One region of the Blautia sp. DFI.6.71 genome, then DNA from elsewhere that is predicted to be linked to it. Evidence: riboswitches for the same ligand, from Rfam matches in the RefSeq annotation. Region 1 holds a riboswitch; each other region holds the start of a gene.
What was found. Region 1 has a riboswitch for cyclic di-GMP ahead of LJE12_RS18040 (transporter substrate-binding domain-containing protein). Riboswitches for the same ligand answer to the same signal wherever they lie in the genome.
Positions count from the first base shown of each region.

Region 2: another riboswitch for cyclic di-GMP. It lies ahead of LJE12_RS06370 (sensor domain-containing diguanylate cyclase); the one in region 1 lies ahead of LJE12_RS18040 (transporter substrate-binding domain-containing protein).
Region 3: another riboswitch for cyclic di-GMP. It lies ahead of LJE12_RS05815 (substrate-binding periplasmic protein); the one in region 1 lies ahead of LJE12_RS18040 (transporter substrate-binding domain-containing protein).

Region 1 covers NZ_JAJDMJ010000071.1:3,432-6,719, forward strand. The annotation lists gene LJE12_RS18030 (ABC transporter ATP-binding protein) at 1-657, shown strand, start outside; gene LJE12_RS18035 (ABC transporter permease) at 657-1,559, shown strand; cyclic di-GMP riboswitch class I at 1,798-1,873, shown strand; gene LJE12_RS18040 (transporter substrate-binding domain-containing protein) at 2,049-3,288, shown strand, end outside.
Region 2 covers NZ_JAJDMJ010000010.1:11,599-14,886, reverse strand. The annotation lists gene LJE12_RS06375 (LysR family transcriptional regulator) at 1-305, opposite strand, end outside; gene LJE12_RS06370 (sensor domain-containing diguanylate cyclase) at 341-2,071, opposite strand; cyclic di-GMP riboswitch class I at 2,164-2,239, opposite strand; gene mgtE (magnesium transporter) at 2,725-3,288, opposite strand, start outside.
Region 3 covers NZ_JAJDMJ010000008.1:81,189-84,476, reverse strand. The annotation lists gene LJE12_RS05820 (ATP-binding response regulator) at 1-961, opposite strand, end outside; gene LJE12_RS05815 (substrate-binding periplasmic protein) at 945-1,760, opposite strand; cyclic di-GMP riboswitch class I at 1,939-2,032, opposite strand; gene LJE12_RS05810 (MATE family efflux transporter) at 2,195-3,288, opposite strand, start outside.

The sequences.
Region 1 (3,288 bases):
GATAGCGTACTTGATAAACCGCTTACGGTGAAAGAAAACCTAAAGAGCAGAGCTGCTCTATACGGCATTACAGGAAATGCCTTTGATAAGAGATTACAGGAGCTGGTCGAGATTCTGGATTTTGACGAGTTTTTAAACAGACCTGTAGGTAAGCTGTCGGGAGGTCAGAGAAGAAGAATTGATATTGCCCGTGCATTATTGCACAGACCGGAGATTTTGATTCTTGACGAGCCTACTACAGGGCTTGATCCGCAGACAAGGCAGTTAATCTGGAATGTTATCGAGAAGCTTCAGAAAACAGAAAATATGACAGTATTTTTGACTACACATTATATGGAAGAGGCTACCAATGCTGGTTATGTTGTGATTCTTGACAAAGGAAGTGTTGCAGCAGAAGGTACACCGTTTGAACTTAAAAATGATTATGTACAGGATATAGTGTCTGTTTATGGTGTTTCTGAGGATGAAATAAAGATATTGAACAGAGAATATAAAAAAATACGTGACGGATATCAGATAAAAGTAAAAAATACGAAAGAAGCTACTGAGCTTATTGTAGAGCATCAGGATCTATTTACGGATTATGAAGTAGTAAAAGGCGGTATGGATGATGTATTTCTTGCAGTCACAGGAAAGAAGCTTGGAGGTGAACGCTGATGAGAACAGTATTGGCATTAATGGACAGGAACAGGAAACTGTTTTTTAAAGATAAAGGTATGTTGTTTACATCAATGATCACACCAGTTATTCTGATTGTTCTGTATGCTACATTTCTTGCAAAGGTTTTCAAAGATTCTTTTACAGCAGCAATTCCGGATATGATTACAATTTCGGATAAGCTTATTAATGGAACCGTGGCAGCACAACTGACAGCATCACTTATGGCAGTGAGCTGTATCACTGTAACATTTTGTGTGAATCTGACTATGGTGCAGGACAAGGCAAATGGAACAAGGAAGGATTTTAATGTTGCACCGGTCAGCAAGGAAAAAATTTATTTGGGATATTTTCTGTCAACAGTAGCTAATTCATTGATGGTCAATGGACTTGCGTTTGTATTATGCCTGGGATATTTACTTAAAATGGGATGGTATATGAATACAGCAGACATATTATGGGTTTTATTTGATATGATATTGCTCGTCCTATTTGGAAGTACGCTTTCAAGTATCATTAGCTTTCCGTTGACAACACAGGGACAGCTTTCGGCTGTAGGTACAATTGTCAGCGCAGGATATGGTTTTATATGTGGTGCTTATATGCCGATTTCAAATTTTGGACCAGGTCTTCAGAAGGCACTGTCTTATCTTCCGAGTACATATGCCACTTCATTGATTAAGAATCATATGCTTCACGGAGTTTTCAGAGAGATGGAGAGAAAAAATTATCCGGATGAAATGGTTGAAGCGATAAGAGACACGCTTGATTGCAATCCGGTATTTCATGGAAATGTGGTGAGTATAAATCAGATGATTGGCATTATGATGGGAAGTATAGCTGTATTTGGAATTATTTACTATGTGGTTACATTGTTGTTAGCGGGTGAAGGCAGACGATAGGAAATATTGTTTTTAGCGGGTGAAAGTTCTAGGGATATGGAACGATCTGAGTACAAATGAGCAGGAAACAGTAATGTCAATGCTGCGTGGTCTTCGGAAGTAGAAGAACAGTTCGAGTATATGTATCGGCTGTTCTTTTTTTATTTTTTGGCGTTAAAACGGTAATGTTTTTCTTGTGTACAGTAGAGTGCTATAGTATAATAAAACGAGTTTTTTTGCATAAGTATTAAAGCTATAATATGGAAATCGGCAAACCAGATGAAAGTCTGGGACGCAAAGCTACAGGGCCTGTAAAATGGCAGCCAGTTGCATGAAATGAGGTGCACTGTCTGTTTGGCAGTGCTTTTTTATGATAGAGCACTTGAATAAGTAATACAGAAGCTGTTTGGAAAAATATTGTGAAAAATAGCGGGGAGGTTATTGATAATTAATGAATGTAAAATTAAAATCTGGAAGCAAGCAACTGTAGCCTAGAGGATGGGAGAAAAGATGAAGAAGTGCAAATTAGTACAAAATATAATGAATTTCAAATTTTGTTGCATTATATTTTGCACAATTATATGTTTTATTGTTTTATCCGTTCCTGCATCTGCCAAAGAAAACTCTGACAATGTTATCCGGGTAGGATCTTTTGAGGAAACTTATAATGTAGTCAATGAAAAGGGAGAAAGAAGCGGCTATGGTTATGAGTATCTTCAAGATATTGCAGGTTATGCAGGATGGACATATAAATACATAACAAGTGATTGGAAAAACTGCTTTACACAGTTGGAAAATGGAGAGATTGATATTCTTGGTGGCATTTCCTATACAGACGAACGTGCTGAAAATATGCTTTTTTCCGATATGTCTATGGGGGAAGAGAAATATTACATCTATACGGATGCATCCAATATGGATCTTACAGCAGGAAATTTGGATTCTTTTGAGGGAAAAAATATTGGTGTGTCTAAAGATAATATAGTGGAGGATGTGCTTAATGAATGGGAATCAAAATATGGTCTGCATACGAAGCATATCAATGTTTCTACAACCACAGAAATTATGGACAAACTGTCGAAACATGAAATTGACTGCTTCGTTTCGGTAGAAGAATCCCGTTGGGAAGAATCGGATATTTCACCGCTTACAAGTATTGGAGAGACAGAAATCTATTTCGCTATAAATCCAGAACGTCCGGATATCAAAGAAGCACTGGATAGTGCTATGCGCAGAATCAAGGATGACAACCCATTTTACACAGATGATCTCTACAGGCGTTATCTTTCTGCACAGAGCAGCTCGTTTCTTTCAAAAGAAGAAAGGGAGTGGGTTGGACGGCATGGTGCACTCAGGATTGGGTATCTGAATCAGGATGGAGGTATCAGCAGTGTAGATCCATCAACAGGTAAACTGACAGGTGTTATCACAGATTATGTGGATCTTGCAGAAAATTGTCTGCAAGGTCAGACTCTGGAATTTGAATTAAATGGATATGATACAAGAAGTGAACTGCTTCAGGCATTGCAGGATGGAAAAATAGACCTGATTTTTCATGCAAACCAGAATCCATACTTTGCAGAAACAAATGGATTTGCTTTGTCGGATACGCTATTGACTCTCAATATGGCAGCAATTACGGCAAAGGATTCTTTTGATGAAAATAAAGAGAATATAGTTGCCGTTGAAAAAGATAATTTTGCATTGAAAGCATATCTTTCATACAATTATCCGCAATGGGAGGTTGTGG
Region 2 (3,288 bases), on a different contig from region 1:
TTGGCAAACCAGGAGCTGGGATTTAGAGATATCCTTATCCATTTTGTCATTCCGCTGGAAGCCATATTTTCCAGAACATTTACTTCATTTATAATTTTCGACGCATATTCATACATCTTATGCCCCTGTACTGTCAGTCTGATTCCTCTTGGCAGCCGTTCAAAAAGCTGCATTCCCAGCGTATCTTCCAGTCCCTTGATCACCTTGCTGACACTGGGCTGTGTAGAATACAGATTTTTCGCAGCATCACTGAATGAACCAGTCTGCGCACATACTACGAAATACTGTAATTGTTTTAAATCCATAAAGATTTTATCCCTCTTTCTGTTTTTATCCGCCATTAACCCTTTTTTCTATTTTGAGTTTTATCTTCATACATTCTGTGATCTGCCATAATGCGGATTTCATCGATCTTCTGGCTGTGTTCCGGATAAATGGCATAGCCACAGCTTGTATCCACGCTCAGCAGACGACCCTCTATGTTAAAAGGCCGGTCAATGACACTTTTTATTCTTCTGACCATCATCTCACAGAATTCATCATTAATATTGCCCTCCTCAATGATCAGGGAAAATTCATCTCCACCGATACGGAAAGCATAGTCTGTCTTCCTGATACATTTGCACAATCTCCGGGAAACCGCCTTCAGCAATCTGTCTCCCATGTCATGTCCATAAGTGTCATTAACAGGCTTAAACCTGTCCAGATCCAGATAGAACATGGCAAATTTTTTGCGTAACTTTCCATTTCTTTTTAATCTTTCAGAAAGATAACGTTCATTATAAAGTCCTGTCAGTGCATCCGTATTTGCCAGCTTCTCAAGTTCATGCTTCTGCCCGATATCCTGAGCGATCAACATTACTTTGGACAGTATACTACCTTTCCATTCCACAGGTATCACTGACATTACTTTATAAGAAGATCTGTCAAGAGTACAATATTCAAAGGTATACAGATCATCCTCAGATATAATAACCTTTCTCAGATGTTCCGGTGAAAGCAGATCATCCATCTGTATATTTATCTTTTCCGTAAGTACCACATACTCTCCGGACATACGCTGAAGAAGTTCCCTGTAATCACCTGTAGGATTATAATAAGACTCATTGTTCATCTCATAATATTCGTATATCCCGCTGTCCAGATCACAAACTGCAAAACGCTCTACAATCCTGGTTACTCCCTGAATAAGCTGGTCCATGGCGATGTTCTGCTTTAACATCGCTCTGCGTTCTTTTTCCGCATTTTTCGAATCCGTCACATCACGAAGAAAAATCATGGCGTGTCTGACCTCTCCGTTCTCATCTGTATCTCCCTCCATCACTACATTCCGGATAATACGCAGCTCTCCGTCAAGCACTGCTTTGTATTCCTGACTGAGTTCCCCGGTAATTTTTCTGAGTTCCTTCATAATATATTCCCGGTTGTAAATCTGCGCAACCGCCTCTTTACTCTCAGGACAGACATAATTATTAAGAAACATCTGTATCAGTTCATCCCATGTCCGGCTTTTGTTGGAAATTTCCTGAAGCGAGCCCCTTACTTTCATAGATTCAAATGTATTTTCCTGAAGATCCACATAATATTCACACAGATTCATATCTGTAAAAGCCCGGTGAAAAACAGCTTCCCTTGCTTCCTGATTCCGGGCAAAGTGATCAGATCTGACAGATAATACCCAGATTGGCCGTCCTTTATTATCCCTGGCATCTGCCTTCACAATCCTTACCGGTATTGATAAACCTTTACTGTCTGTCAGATACAAGGTGTGAGAACCCTGTAAATCATGAAGTCCTGCCGGTGAAAATATATGCTTTTGCTCATTACAGACCACACTGAGCATAGATCCGTCTGATGCTTTCATAAATTCATCAAGGTCATCCCACCCCAAAAGTTGCAGAAAATAGTTACTTACACTCCAGATTGTCAGCTTCTCATCATAATAACCGGCGATTGTTCCCACAGGATCATTCTGTTTCAGTACATATTTAATAGCTTCCTGAACTGAAGGATTAATATCCGTATCTTCATTTGCGACATATATTTCAATCTTATTCATTTTGTTAAGCATACACCTATGCTCTGACATGATATTCTCAACCTTTCTTTAAAATAAAAGAGAATAATGCCCGCTACAATACAACAAGACATTACTCTCTGTATAAATGCAACTGGCTGCCATTTTACAGGCCCTTTAGCTTTGCGCCGCAGCCTTTCGACTGTTTTGCCGATACTGTATCTGTGGAATTATACAGTTACCTGGTGTGCCAACAAGTTGATTTCTCGAAGAATCAACTTGTCGGCACACTGGTTGATTCACAGATACATTATATATATTATATTTTCAATCTCTTATTACTGTTTACCATTAATATTTCCTGCACCGATGTTTATTTGTTACTGTTTATTCCGTTCTCAGTAACATTTATATGCTTTGTAAATCCAAATAACAACTTGCCTCTTTCAATTGTCAGGTCAGTTAAACACTAATTGCAATATATTATTTGCATATCCCCTGAATAATGTCAACTGCTATTTTCCTTATTTCACAAAATTTATTCCAGATTGCAAACGACATACATTACATTTGTCATAATTAATCCTCTGAAATATTAAGACAGGTCCGTATTTTACGGGATAACGACCAACTATAATAACTCCATACAAAAACAGATCCAATATCTTATAATCAAAGATACAGGACCTGTTTTTATTATCTGAAATTCAGCCTGCAAGATTCAGCATTTTTAATAAGAACAGCCAGCTCAGGCCATAATAGGTAATTACTGCAACAAGGTCATTCACTGTTGTGATCAGCGGACCTGATGCTACTGCCGGGTCAATATTGATCTTCTTAAAAAACAATGGAATACAGGTGCCTACTGCACTGGAGATCAACATAGCCAGCAACAGTGCCACACCGATACATCCGGATACTGCATAGGAAAACAAAAGTGTTTTTCCTTTAAACAGATAAATATACAATCCAATCAGCGCAAAAGACAGAATTCCAAGAAGTCCGCCATTACACAGACCAATTCTCATTTCCTTCCACACAAGTTCCAGTTTCTGCTTACCTGTCAGAGATTCATCCATCAGCACACGAATCGTCACAGCCAGAGACTGGGTACCCACATTACCTGCCATATCAAGGATCAAAGACTGGAAGCACATAATGATCGGAAGTACAGTCACCACCTTCTCAAAAATTCCTACCACTGAGGAAACTACCATGCCAAGTCCCAGAAGAATGATCAGCCAGGGCAGACGTTTCTTCATACTTTCTTT
Region 3 (3,288 bases), on a different contig from region 1:
CCTGTTTCCGGTGTGCCAGATCCGCTCTGTAACCCCAGAAGCAGAATATACCGAATATGAGTAAATAAAGAAAAACGACAGCTGTTACACTTAACGGCAGGTTACGGAATACTTCCGTATCCGGAAGATAGGCATAAATATAATAATCCCTCTGCTTCAGCATGATTCCGTAACCTCCGGTTCCTTCATTTTTTAAATGAAAAATATGCTGACTGTCTGTATGCTCTTTCATTGCCTGGACAACCTGGTTGCCGGCAGTATCCTGTCCCAGCAGGCTTTCATCGTTGCTGGCAACAATGGTTCCCTTGTCTGCAACAATAATCGTTCCATCCTTCTGAGTGCTATAGCCATTTAAAAGGTTCTGTACTGTCAGGGTATAATTTCTGACAAATTCCGAAGACGTATAATAATAAATTGCAACCATACCTGGTGCATCTTTTCTGGCACAGGCTGCAATGTCGATACGTGATCCGTCTTCTCGGTCAATCCGTTCCGAATAAGATCTTTCTTCATATCCGGTAAAATCCATGATAATATCTTTTTGCAGATAATCTGTGATCTCATTGGTCAGAGCCTCATCCATGCTGTATTTGCAGACTGTCTTTCCCTCTGCATCCAGCACAAGGATACCATCCACCCAGAGGGTCTGCAGATTTTCTTTCAGAAACTCCTGGCTTAGCCGGCCGCCGTTTTCTGTTTCCATATCGATATTCGTACTCATCTGTCTGGCACTTTCAATGGCGCGGAGGAGACTTTTAGATTCCGAAGCTTCATTATAATGGGTGTAGGTGGAACACTGCACTTTGACATAGTTTACAGTTTCCACCATCCTGTTCTCTGCTTCCTTTTTCTCTGCCCGAAAAAAGTAATACAGGGAAGCTGCAGTCACACAGATTCCAAGCAGAATGCCGAATATCCAGAATCGCTTTACTTTTATTCTTCTCCTAATATCCAAGATCATCCACCTCCAGATACTTCTGGGGATCATCCAGATATTTTTTAATGATTTTCAGGGATGTGCCATCCTGACGCATTTCTTCCAGCGTCTGATCCATCTGCTCACAGATTCCTCTGTCATCCTCTTTTGCAAAAGCAACACCTATCCCGACCACCATCAGCGGATCTTCCAGGATACGGAAGCTTGCATCATAATCCTTCATGTACTGGACAATGGATTCCTCATGTGCAGCAACTGCATCTACATATCCTTTTCCCAGAAAGGTATAGATCAGTTCCCTGTGCCCAAGACTGATCAGATTTCCCAGTTTGGGAATTCTCTCATCTGTCCGGTTCAGAAAGATACTTTCCGGTTTGGTTGTGGACTGGACGGCAAGGTTCTTTCCCTCCAGATCACTTAGTTTATAGATATCACTGCTCTCATTTACAGCAACTACCTGGCGGCTTGCTATGTAGGGTCCTGCCCAGCGGTAATCGTCAAGGCGTCCTTCCATGGAAAAACAGCCCATAATACAGTCGATCTCTCCGCTTTCTACCAGTTCTTTTTTCTTCTCCCAGTTGATCTGGACAACATCCACCTGATACCCCATCCTTCTGAAAGCTTCTGTAGCCAATTCCACATCAATTCCTGTGGGGATTCCATCTTCATTCAGATAATTGTATGGCGGATAACTGTCACTGCCCAGGGTGATAACGGGCTTTTCTCTTTCTTTTTTAGTAACATCTGCATTTTTGCACCCTGCCAGGGCAGTTGCTAAAATTCCCACAAGCAGAATGCCTGCAATCACTCTTTTTCCTTTCATCTTTTCTCCATTCCTGCTGTTCTTCTCTATTTTCCCTCAAATTTAACCGAATCAGGTAAGTCCCCTGCGGAGGTTGCGAATATCCGCTTGAAGACAAAAAAAAGTTCCTTGTAAAAAATTTTACAGGAACTTTTTCCATAATGCCCATTTAACATTTACCTTTTTTATTACTGAGGCATGATGCAACCGGCTGGCATGGCCAGATTTCAATCTGACTTTAGCTCCTTCTGGCTTTGCGCCCCGGCTTTTCAACCGGTTTGCCAATAAATGCCATAAAAAATTATTTTTATTATAGCACTCATACTATATCATGTCTATAAGAAAATATGTTACTGTTCACAGCAACACGCTTCGCGGGATATTGCCAGTGAACAGTAACGAAAATATACCTCTTAACATACAAATCCAGCTTCCCATCAAAACTTAAGAGAAATTTACCGGAATGAAACTCCTTCATCAACCGGCCATGATTTTCTAAGTGCCCCATAGGAGATCAGAAAATTCGCAAGCCATCCGGCCGGTACAGCAAGCCAGACAAATGCAATTCCATAACGCGGTGCAAAAATCAAGGCAACTGACAGCCGAATGGCAAGGTTTACCATATTGGCAATGAGAAACGGCCGCATAATTCCAAGTCCACGAAGAACTCCATCTGTTGCCATCTTAATACCCATAAAAATAAAGAAATATCCCAGCCATTTCATATAATCCCCGGACACCTGATATGCCAGAGCGGTTCCATCTTTTCCAAGGAATAAGGAAGAAATTGGGGTGTGCAGTGTTTCAATGACTATGAAAGCAAGGACTGCGAAACACAGATCTAACACCAGTGCAGCGTGATATCCTTTTTTAATACGTTCAATTTTCTTTGCTCCAAGATTCTGGGAAACATAGGGCGAAACCGCATTTCCAATGGATACAAATATCAGTGAAAAAACATTCTCTACTCTCATGGTTGCCGCATAACCTGCCAGCGCCTGTGTACCGAAGGGATTTACAACCGCCTGTACGATCATCATACCAATTGACACTGTGGATTGCTGAAGAACCGATGGTACTGCAATACGAAGCATGGAATGTAACTCCTGCCTGTCAAACCAGTTAAAGCGGCTTTTATATCGACGCATCCGGTTAAAGAAAATCAAAAGCGAAAACACTGCGGAAATCCCCTGCGCAATGAGAGTTGCAAGGGCGGCACCGAACACACCCAGCCCTAAACCTGCCACCATCCAAAGATCCATAACAATATTCAAAACAGAAGAAAATATCAAAAGGCCCAGCGGAATCTTCGATTCACCGATGGAATTGAACATCGTTGAAAGGATATTGTACATAAACAGAAAGGGAAATCCCACAAAATAAACACGCAGATACAGTACCGCTTCATCCAGTATGTCAGCAGGTGTTTGTAATAAACTCATCATAAAATGAGAAAAAACAAAGCCAAAAACCCCCAGAAGTATACTCAGAATCAGAAAACTGATCAACGATGTTGACACAATTGTTTTCATTTTGCTATAATTCTGAG